DNA from 2 places in the Tsukamurella sp. NPDC003166 genome. Region 2 is predicted to be linked to the other one. Evidence: riboswitches for the same ligand, from Rfam matches in the RefSeq annotation. Region 2 holds a riboswitch; the other holds the start of a gene.
The links. Region 2 has a riboswitch for S-adenosylmethionine ahead of ABZX10_RS15485 (homoserine O-acetyltransferase). Riboswitches for the same ligand answer to the same signal wherever they lie in the genome.
Positions count from the first base shown of each region.

Region 1: it holds a riboswitch for S-adenosylmethionine, as region 2 does, so the genes downstream of both, ABZX10_RS20570 (aminotransferase class V-fold PLP-dependent enzyme) here and ABZX10_RS15485 (homoserine O-acetyltransferase) in region 2, are expected to answer to the same signal.

Region 1 covers NZ_JBEXNL010000023.1:70,550-75,064, forward strand. Annotated here, with positions in the region: gene ABZX10_RS20555 (MarR family transcriptional regulator) at 1-471, opposite strand, end outside; gene ABZX10_RS20560 (YbaK/EbsC family protein) at 576-1,058, opposite strand; gene ABZX10_RS20565 (hypothetical protein) at 1,094-1,477, opposite strand; gene ABZX10_RS20570 (aminotransferase class V-fold PLP-dependent enzyme) at 1,492-2,793, opposite strand; SAM riboswitch class IV at 2,847-2,958, opposite strand; gene ABZX10_RS20575 (HAD-IIA family hydrolase) at 3,043-3,828, shown strand; gene ABZX10_RS20580 (RtcB family protein) at 3,851-4,515, opposite strand, start outside.
Region 2 covers NZ_JBEXNL010000013.1:85,504-90,018, forward strand. Annotated here, with positions in the region: gene ABZX10_RS15480 (hypothetical protein) at 1-1,050, shown strand, start outside; gene ABZX10_RS15485 (homoserine O-acetyltransferase) at 1,069-2,217, opposite strand; SAM riboswitch class IV at 2,226-2,343, opposite strand; gene ABZX10_RS15490 (MFS transporter) at 2,433-3,617, shown strand; gene ABZX10_RS15495 (ribonuclease domain-containing protein) at 3,629-4,096, shown strand; gene ABZX10_RS15500 (barstar family protein) at 4,093-4,515, shown strand, end outside.

The DNA of each region.
Region 1 (4,515 bases), on a different contig from region 2:
GGCACCCCGCATGAGCTTGAGCGCCTGCTCGAACTGCAGCAGCGCGCGGTTGCCGAGGACCACGAACTGGTCGATCTCCTCGTCGGTCCACTCCTCCATGAGCGGGCGCAGCTTCTCGTTGCGCTGCTCGCGGATGAACGCGACCTTGGCCTCGCCGGCCTCCGTGGCGGACACCAGGGCGGCGCGCCGGTCCGAGGGGTCGGCGGTGCGCTCGGCGTAGCCCAGGTTGGTCAGCGTCGTCACGTACCGGCTGGCCGTCGACGGGTCCGTGTGGATCTGCTCAGCCAGCGCGGACGAGCGCATCGGCCCGCCCTTCACCAGCGCGAACAGCGCGGTGTACGCGGCCAGCTCCACGCCGTCCGGCGCGACCGCATGCCGGGTCATCACCGCGTGCCGCTCCTTCAGGCGGGTCAGTTCGGCGATCACGCCGACGATCCCCTCGATCCGGTCCGCTCGTTCCTCGTCCGTCATCACGCCTCCGCAGGTCCCATCCGATCACGTCACCGTGTTCGGGCATGCAAAACTACGTGCAGCCTACAATTATTAGGAGTGCGAGTCGACTCGGACGAAGCGGCCTAACCACCCGATGTCGTGACGATCCTGGCACCGGTGAGCGCCACCAGCGCCGCGAAATCCGTGCGGAAGATCGTATCGTGCGTCCCCGCGGCGGCGTACAGGTCCGGGAAGTCGCGCAGCGACTCGTCGATCACGGTCACCAGGGGCGCCGGGTGTCCCACGGGCGAGACGCCGCCGATCACCTGCCCCGTGGCCGCGGCCACGTCGTCCGGCTTCGCACGGGAGATGCGGCCCACACCGAGCCGCGCCGCCAGCCCTACGGTGTCCACGCGGTGCCGACCGCTCGACAGCACGAGCAGCGGCGCACCGTCGGCGAGGAAGATCAGGCTGTTCGCGATGGCTCCCACCTCGCAGCCCAGGGCGGCAGCGGCGTCGGCAGCCGTCTTCGCGCCGTCGGGCACGTGCCGGACGGTGTCGGGGTGGCCCGCCGCGGCCAGGGCCGCGCGGACGTTCTCGGTACGGGCGGAGTACTGCTCGGTCACGCCGATCAGTATGCCGCGCGCCGCCCGGACCGCGCCTATGCGGCGAGGAGGGTGGCGATGAGGTCCTTGGTGCGGGAGCCGCCCACGGGTCGCAGGACCACGGCATCCGCCACCTCGGCCGCGTACACGTCCTCGATCAGGGACCTCAGACCCGACGGGGTGCCGATGTACGTGATGCCCTGCGGCGCGGCGCCGTCCGGGGCGTAGCTGGCGCGGGCGTCCGCGGCCCGTTCGTCGATGACGACGTCCACTTCGAGCGCCACCGCGCCGGGCTCCCGCCCCGCGCGCTCGTCCTCGGCGCGCAGGTAGCCGCGCTGACGCTGCGCGAGCCGCAGATCCGCGGCGCGGACCCGGGTCAGTGCCGCGGAGCCGGGCTCACCGTCGACGGTGACCAGCAGTGCGGGGCGGGAGACGGTCATGGTTCCTCCAGGGTTCACTTCGTCCGTGCGGACAGGTCTTCGAGGGCGCCCGCCAGGCGGCGCACGTCGTTCTCACCGGTGCCGAGGCCGATGCTCGCGCGGACGGCACCGTCGGAGCATCCCAACCGATCAACAACGGGGTGGGCGCAGAACTTCCCGTCCCGCACGCCGATCCCGTACTCGTCGGACAGGAACTCGGCGACCTCGCGGGGCGTGTGGCCGGCCACGGTGAAGGCGACGATGCCGACCCGCTCAGTGGAATCGGCCCAGATCTTCAGCGTGCGGACCCCGTCGATGCCCTCGAGCGAACGCAGCAGCAGGTCGGTGAGGAAGCGCTCGTGCCGGGTGATCGCGTCCTCGCCGAGGCGCTCGATGGCCTCGCAGGCGGCGGCGATGGCGACCGCGCCCAGGACGTTGGGCGAGCCGGCCTCGTGCCGCGCGGGGCCGGTGTGCCAGGCGACTTCGACGGACTTCGAGACGGGCGTGCCGATCACCTCGTAGCTGGCGCCACCGCCGCAGCGGACGGGCTCGGCCTCGTCGAACCAGTCGGCGCGACCGACGAGCACACCGGAGCCGAAGGGTGCGTACAGCTTGTGCCCGGAGAAGGCGAGGTAATCGACACCGCTCTCGCGCAAGGAGATCCGACGGTGCGGAACCAGCTGGGCACCGTCGACGGCGATCCGTGCGCCGTGCCGATGGGCGAGCGCGGCGAGCCGGCGGACGGGCAGCACCTCGCCGGTGACGTTGGACGCGCCGGTCACGCTGACCAGGGCGGCGGGGCGGCTGCGCAGCTCCTTCTCGAGCACCTCGAGGGTGCCCTCGATCGACAGCGGCGCCGAGACCACTCGCGCGCCGATCCGCTTCCACGGCAGCAGGTTCGCGTGGTGCTCGCAATCGAGGACCACGACCTCGCCGGGGACGCAGCCCGCCAGCAGGTTGATCGAGTCGGTGGTGTTACCGGTGAAGATGACGTGGTCATCGGCGCGGGCGCCCACGAACTCGGCGACGATCTCCCGGGCCCACTCGTAGCGGGACGTCGATCGCTGCGAGAGGTAGCCGGCGCCGCGGTGCACGCTCGCGTACTCGCCCAGCGCCTCCTGGACCGCCTGCCGCACCTCGACCAGGGCCGGGGCGCTCGCGGCGTAGTCGAAGTTGGCGTAGCGGACGGTCGCACCGTCGCTGACCGGGACGTACTCGTCCGCGCCGGTCACCCGCGCCAGCGGACCCAGCGGCAGCGGCGTGCTGCGGGCGGCGGCGAGAGGCGACGTGACGGTCGGGGTGAGGCAGACGGCGCGCTCGGTGGTGGCGATGCTCATGAGAGATGTCCTTCGGTATGAGGACGCACGGCACCCGTTTCCGACGTGCCGCGAATCCGCGCTTGCCGCACTCGTTCGGTGCGGCCAGGTCGTCACCCGGAGCACCCCACCGCGGAGGAGGGTTGCCGACCAGCGAGCCGGGGCTTGTCGCTGGCACTCATGACCTGCGTCGAGAATGCCCTGTCGCGCGGCCCGTCGTCAAGGTTCGAATCACGGCGACGCCAAACCTCCGGGAGTAGATTCGCGGGCATGAGCGAGTGGACGTACCTGATGGACATGGACGGGGTGCTGGTCCACGAGGAGCACCTGATTCCCGGCGCCGACGCCTTCATCGCGGAGCTGACGGCCGCCGGGACGCCGTTCATGGTGCTCACCAACAACTCGACGCGCACCCCGCGCGACCTGCGCGCCCGCCTGGTCGCCACCGGCCTCGACATCCCCGAGTCGCGGATCTGGACCTCCGCGCTCGCCACCGCGAAGTTCCTCCAGGACCAGCGGCCCAACGGCACCGCCTACGTCGTCGGCGAGTCGGGCCTGACGACGGCGCTGCACGACGCCGGCTACGTGCTCACCGACAACGATCCCGACTACGTGGTGCTCGGCGAGACCCGGACCTACTCCTTCGAGGCGATCACCACGGCGATCCGCCTGATCGACCGTGGCTCGCGCTTCATCGCGACGAACCCGGACCCGACGGGACCGTCGCGCGACGGACTACTGCCGGCGACCGGTGCCGTGGCCGCTCTGATCCGCGAGGCCACGGGCCGCTCCCCCTACTACGTGGGCAAGCCGAACTCGCTGATGATGCGGTCGGCGTTGCGGGCACTCGGGGCGCACTCCGCGGACACGCTGATGATCGGCGATCGGATGGACACCGACATCGTCTGCGGCCTGGAGGCGGGGCTGCGCACCATCCTCGTGCTCACCGGCATCTCCACCCGCGAGTCGGTGACCGCCTACCCGTACCGCCCCACCCGCACCATCGATTCCGTCGCCGACCTCGTCGGTCACACGGAGGACCCGTTCCCCGGCTGAGAGCACCCAGCCGGGGAACGAGTCACTGCCCCTTGACGTTGACGATCTGGCGCAGGACGGCGCGGACCGTGACCAACTGCTCCGCGTCGGCCATCACCCGGTCGATCGGCTTGTATGCCTGCGGGATCTCGTCGATGAAGTCGGGGCTGTCGCGGAACTCGATGCCCACCATGGCCTCCCGCAGCTGCTCGTGCGTGAAGGCCCTACGCGCCGCGGACCGGGAGTACTCCCTGCCCGCTCCGTGCGGCGAGCTGTTCAGCGACGGGGCGTAGCCCTTGCCCTCGACGATGTACGACGCGGTGCCCATCGAGCCCGGGATCAGGCCGAGCTTGCCCTCGGTGGCCTCGATCGCACCCTTCCTCGACACCCACACCTCCTTGCCGAAGTGCTTCTCACGCTTGGTGAAGTTGTGGTGGCAGTTGATCCGCTCGGCCTCCACGACGGGCGTGCCCACCCACTCGCCGAGCTGCCGGATCACCCGGTCCATCATCTCCTCACGGTTGAGCAGCGCGAAGTGCTGCGCCCACGTCAGCTCGGCGATGTACCGGCGGAACTCCGGCGTGCCCTCCACGAGGTACGCGAGGTCCGGGTCCGGCAGCGGGATCCACCACTGCTTGCACAGCCGGGTCGCCACGGCGATGTGGTGCTGGGCGATCTTGTTGCCCACGCCGCGGGAGCCGGAGTGCA
Region 2 (4,515 bases):
GGCGGAGCCGTCACCGCCGAGCGCCGGGCGCGCGGCGTCGTCGTCGACGGGCCGGACGCGGGAGTCGGCGCGGCGCACGGGGTGGCCGAATTCCTGCACTCCACGATCGGTCGAGCCGAGACGAGCCCGGAAGCGGTGGTCCTGGTGGGCAGCGGCGCGCAGAACGCCGGCGTGCGCGAGGCCGTCGCCGACATCGCCCGGGCCGCCGGCGCGGAGCCGCTGTCCGTCGAGGAGCCCGAGGCGATCGCCCCCACCGGCGCGGCGCTGCTCGCGGCGGACCGCTGGTCCGCGGGAACGGCGCCGTCGTCCCTGGTGAGCAGCGGCCTCGGTGGAATCGGCGGGCACAGCGTCCGCCTGACCGCCGCCGTGCTGCCCCTGCTGGTTCTCGCCGCGCTGACCGGCGCGATCCTCGCCACCGGCTACGTGACCGGCATCATCGGTCCGGCGGGTCAGACCACCGATCAGGTCGTTCCGACCTCGACGGAGGTGCGCTCGTCCGCAGAGACGGCGCCCACCTCGGAGGTGGGGCCACCGCCGACGTCCGCCGTCGCCTCGACCCTGCCGCCCGTGGACACGCTCGTACCCACCTCGGCTCCCCGGGACACCGGCCGGGACGAGGTGACCCCGACGATGACCACCTTCGCGCCAGCGCCCGTCCACCCGTCCACCACGCGGGCCCCGTGGCCGACACCGACGCCGACCGTACCGAGTACGCCGACCCGGACGCTTCCGACGACGATCCTGCCGTCCCTCCCGACGGGCACGCCGTCCGGAACGCCGTCGCCGACGATCATGCCGCCCGCCGAGGGCTCCGGCCAGAATCCGCCGCCCGGGTCGGCTCTGCCGTCCTCCGAGTTCCTCCCCGGCAACGGGCTGAGCGCTCCCCGTGCGCGCGTCGGGGGAGGCACTGCGCGTCCCGACGGTGCCGCGCCCTCGGATGCGTCGCCCGATCCGTCTCGGCGTGTCCTCGGGGCGATCGAGCCGCGGATGGTGCCGGTGGCACCGTCGTCCTCCGAGGGCGCGCCGACGGTGACCAGCCCGGCCCCGTAGGCCCTCGGCGGCGTTCCGTCAGCGGCGCGCGATGTCCAGGGTGCGCGACAGCAGCTCCGCGACGGCGTTCATCTCGGTGAGGAAGCCGTCGTGGCCGTCGCGTGAGTGCACGACGACGAGGCCCTCGCAGCCCGGCAACAGGTCGGCGATCTCCTGTTGCAGGCGCAGTGGATACAGACGGTCGGAATCGATTCCGCCGACGACCACGGGGACCGGGCAGCCGCGCAGCGCGGCCTCGACGCCGCCGCGACCGCGGCCCACGTCGTGGTGGTTGAGCACCTCGGTGAGCACCACGTAGCTGCCGGCGTCGAACCGGTTGACCAGCTTCTCGGCCTGATGGTCGAGATAGGAGGTGACGGCGTAGCGGCCGCCCGCGAGCGGCTCCTCATCGCCCTGCGCGTCGTTGCGGAACCGGCTGTCGAGTTCGATCTCGGTGCGGTAGGTCAAGTGCGCGATCCGGCGGGCGACACCCAGGCCGGCGGTCGGCGCACCGTCGGCGTCGTGGTAATCGCCGCCGTGCCAGTGCGGATCCGCCGTGATCGCAGCGATCTGCGTGGTCTGGGTGCCGATCTGATCGGCCGTCGCGCGGGCGCCCACGGCGAGGATCAGCGCCGAGCGCAGGAACTCGCCGTACATCAGGGCCCATTCGAGGGCCCGCGCGCCGCCCATGGAGCCGCCGACGACCGACGCGATGTCGTGCACGTCGAGCGCTCGCAGCAGCGCGGCCTCGGCCTCCACCTGGTCGCGCACCGTGATGACGGGGAAGCGGGAACCGTAGGGCCGACCGTCGGGGGCGAGCGACGCCGGCCCCGTCGAACCCGAGCACCCGCCCAGGACGTTCGCGGAGACGACACACCACTCGTCCGTATCCACCGCCGCTCCGGGGCCGATCAGGCCGTCCCACCAGCCGGCTGAGCGGTGATCGGCGTCGGGCGGGCCGGTGACGTGCGAGTCGCCCGTGAGGGCGTGCAGGGCCAGCAGGACGTTGCTGCGGTCGGCGTTCGGGCGGCCCCAGCGCTGGAAGGCCATCGTGACGTCCTCGAGGACGACACCTGATTCGAGCACCAGGGGGCCGAGTGACAGGGACTGCATCGCACCGTCCGGAACCCGGGCCCAGTCGCCCGGGGACCTGTCGATGGATCGACCTGTGCGGATGCTGATGGTCACCGAACCTCTCCTCGCGCTTGCCGCCCGGCAGGGATCACCGGGAAACCAGGTCATCACCCGGGGCACCCCACCGCGGCGGAGGGTTGCCGGTCAGCAAGCCGGGGCTGTGCGCTGACACTCATGACCTCGTCTGCATCATAACCGACCGATTCCCCGTGAACGAGGTCACAGGGGCTGCGGGAAGGAGGGAACAGGCCTGGGCGTTGCACGGCCACGTGGATTCCTCTACCCGGACCAGGCTCGCGGTCGGCGCGATGGCGCTCGGCGGTTTCGGTATCGGCACCACCGAGTTCGCAGCCATGGGCCTGCTGCCCGGTATCGCGCAGGACCTCGAGGTCAGCGAGCCCGTCGCCGGGCACGTGATCTCCGCCTACGCGCTGGGCGTCGTCGTGGGGGCGCCGCTCATCGCGGCCGCGTTCGCCCGGGTGCCGCGCCGGCTGCTGCTGATCGGGCTGATGGTCGCGTTCACCGTGGGCAACGCGCTGTCGGTCTTCGCCCCCACCTACGGCACGCTCATGGCGGCCCGGTTCGTCGCCGGGTTGCCGCACGGCGCCTTCTTCGGCGTCGCAGCGCTGGTGGCGGCGCACCTGGCCGGGCCGGAGGGGCGGGGCCGCGCGGTGGGGCAGGTGCTCATGGGCCTGTCGGTGGCCAACGTGATCGGGGTGCCGCTCGTGACCTGGCTGGGCAACGCGTTCACCTGGCGGTACGCGATGGGCGTCGTCGTGGTCATCGGCGCCGTCACGGTCGCCGCGCTGCTGGCCTTCCTGCCCGCGGTCAGCATTCCGGTGACCAACCCGCTCACCGAGCTCGGAGCGCTCGCCCGGCCGCAGGTCTGGTTCGCGCTGCTCACGGGCATCGTCGGGTTCGGCGGGATGTTCGCGGTGTACACCTACATCTCCACCACGCTCACCTCGGTGTCCGGGCTGAGCGCGGGCTCGGTGCCGATCGTACTGGCCGTCTACGGCGTGGGCATGGTGATCGGCAACGCCGTCGGCGGTCGCGCCGCGGACCGCTCGGTGATCGGGTCGATCGCCGTCGCGCTCGTCGCGCTGGTCGTGCTGCAGGCGTTGTTCTCCGTGTTCGCGCCGCAGCCCGTCGCCCCCGTGGCCCTGTTCTTCCTCATCGGTCTCACCGCCTCGGCGCTGGTGCCCGCCCTGCAGACCCGGCTGATGGACGTCGCGGGCGAGGCGCAGACCCTCGCCGCGACGCTCAACCACTCCGCGCTCAACATCGCGAACGCGCTGGGCGCGCTGCTCGGCGGAGCGGTCATCGCCGCCGGCGGCGCGTACACCGCGCCCGCCCTGGTCGGCAGTGGGCTCGCGGTCGCCGGCCTGCTGGTGTTCGCCATCGGGGTGCTGGTAGCACGACGGAGCGCGGAACCTGTCGGTGCTCGTCGGTAGGGTCTTGGGGTATGCGAAGGATCCTGGCCCTCTGCGCGATAGTGGTACTCGCCCTCGTCGGTCTCGTCGCCTGCGGCAAGTCGTCGGCACAGCCCGGGGCCACCGCGGCACCGGTCGCGTCCTCGTCCGTGGTGAAGGGGCCGACGGTGACGGCCAAGCCCGGCCCGGCGCGCTCGTCGGCCGGGGCACCGTCGAACTCGGCGGTCCCGCAGCGAGTGCTCGCGACACTCGCCCGGATCGACGCGGGCACATGGCCCCCGAACGACGGGTCGGGTACGCAGGGCGGCCGTAACTTCGGCAACTTCGAGAACCGGCTGCCCAAGACCGATTCGAAGGGCAAGACCGCCACGTACACCGAGTGGGACGTCAACATCAAGAAGTCCGGCCGTGGGCGCGATGCGGAGCGGATCATCACGGGTGCCGACGGCGGCGCCTGGTACACCCTGGACCACTACGAGACCTTCACGAGGATCCGATGAGCACCCTTCCCCAATTCCTCCAGTCCGGCTCCGGCGCCGCCCTGACCGGCACCGATCTGGACTCCCTCAAGCGTCGCGACCGTCCCCGCGTGCTCGTGGCCCGCGGCAGCCGGATGCGCACCAAGGCCGCCCTGCTCAACGAGGTCTCGGCCGTCCTGCAGTTCCCGCTCGACTTCGGCGGCAACTGGGACGCGCTCGCGGACAGCATCGGTGACCTCGATTGGCTCGGCGGCCCCGGCGCCGTGGTGCTCGGCATCGCGCAGGCCGAACAGGTCATGGCCGATGAGGAGGGCGTCGCCGTCTTCGTGCAGATCCTGGCGGAGCGGGGACCGCGCGTGCTCCTCGGCGTGTCCGACGCCGCCGACATCACTCGCGTCCGGTCGGAGTGGGCCGGCCTGGGCCTCACGGTGGAGGCGCTC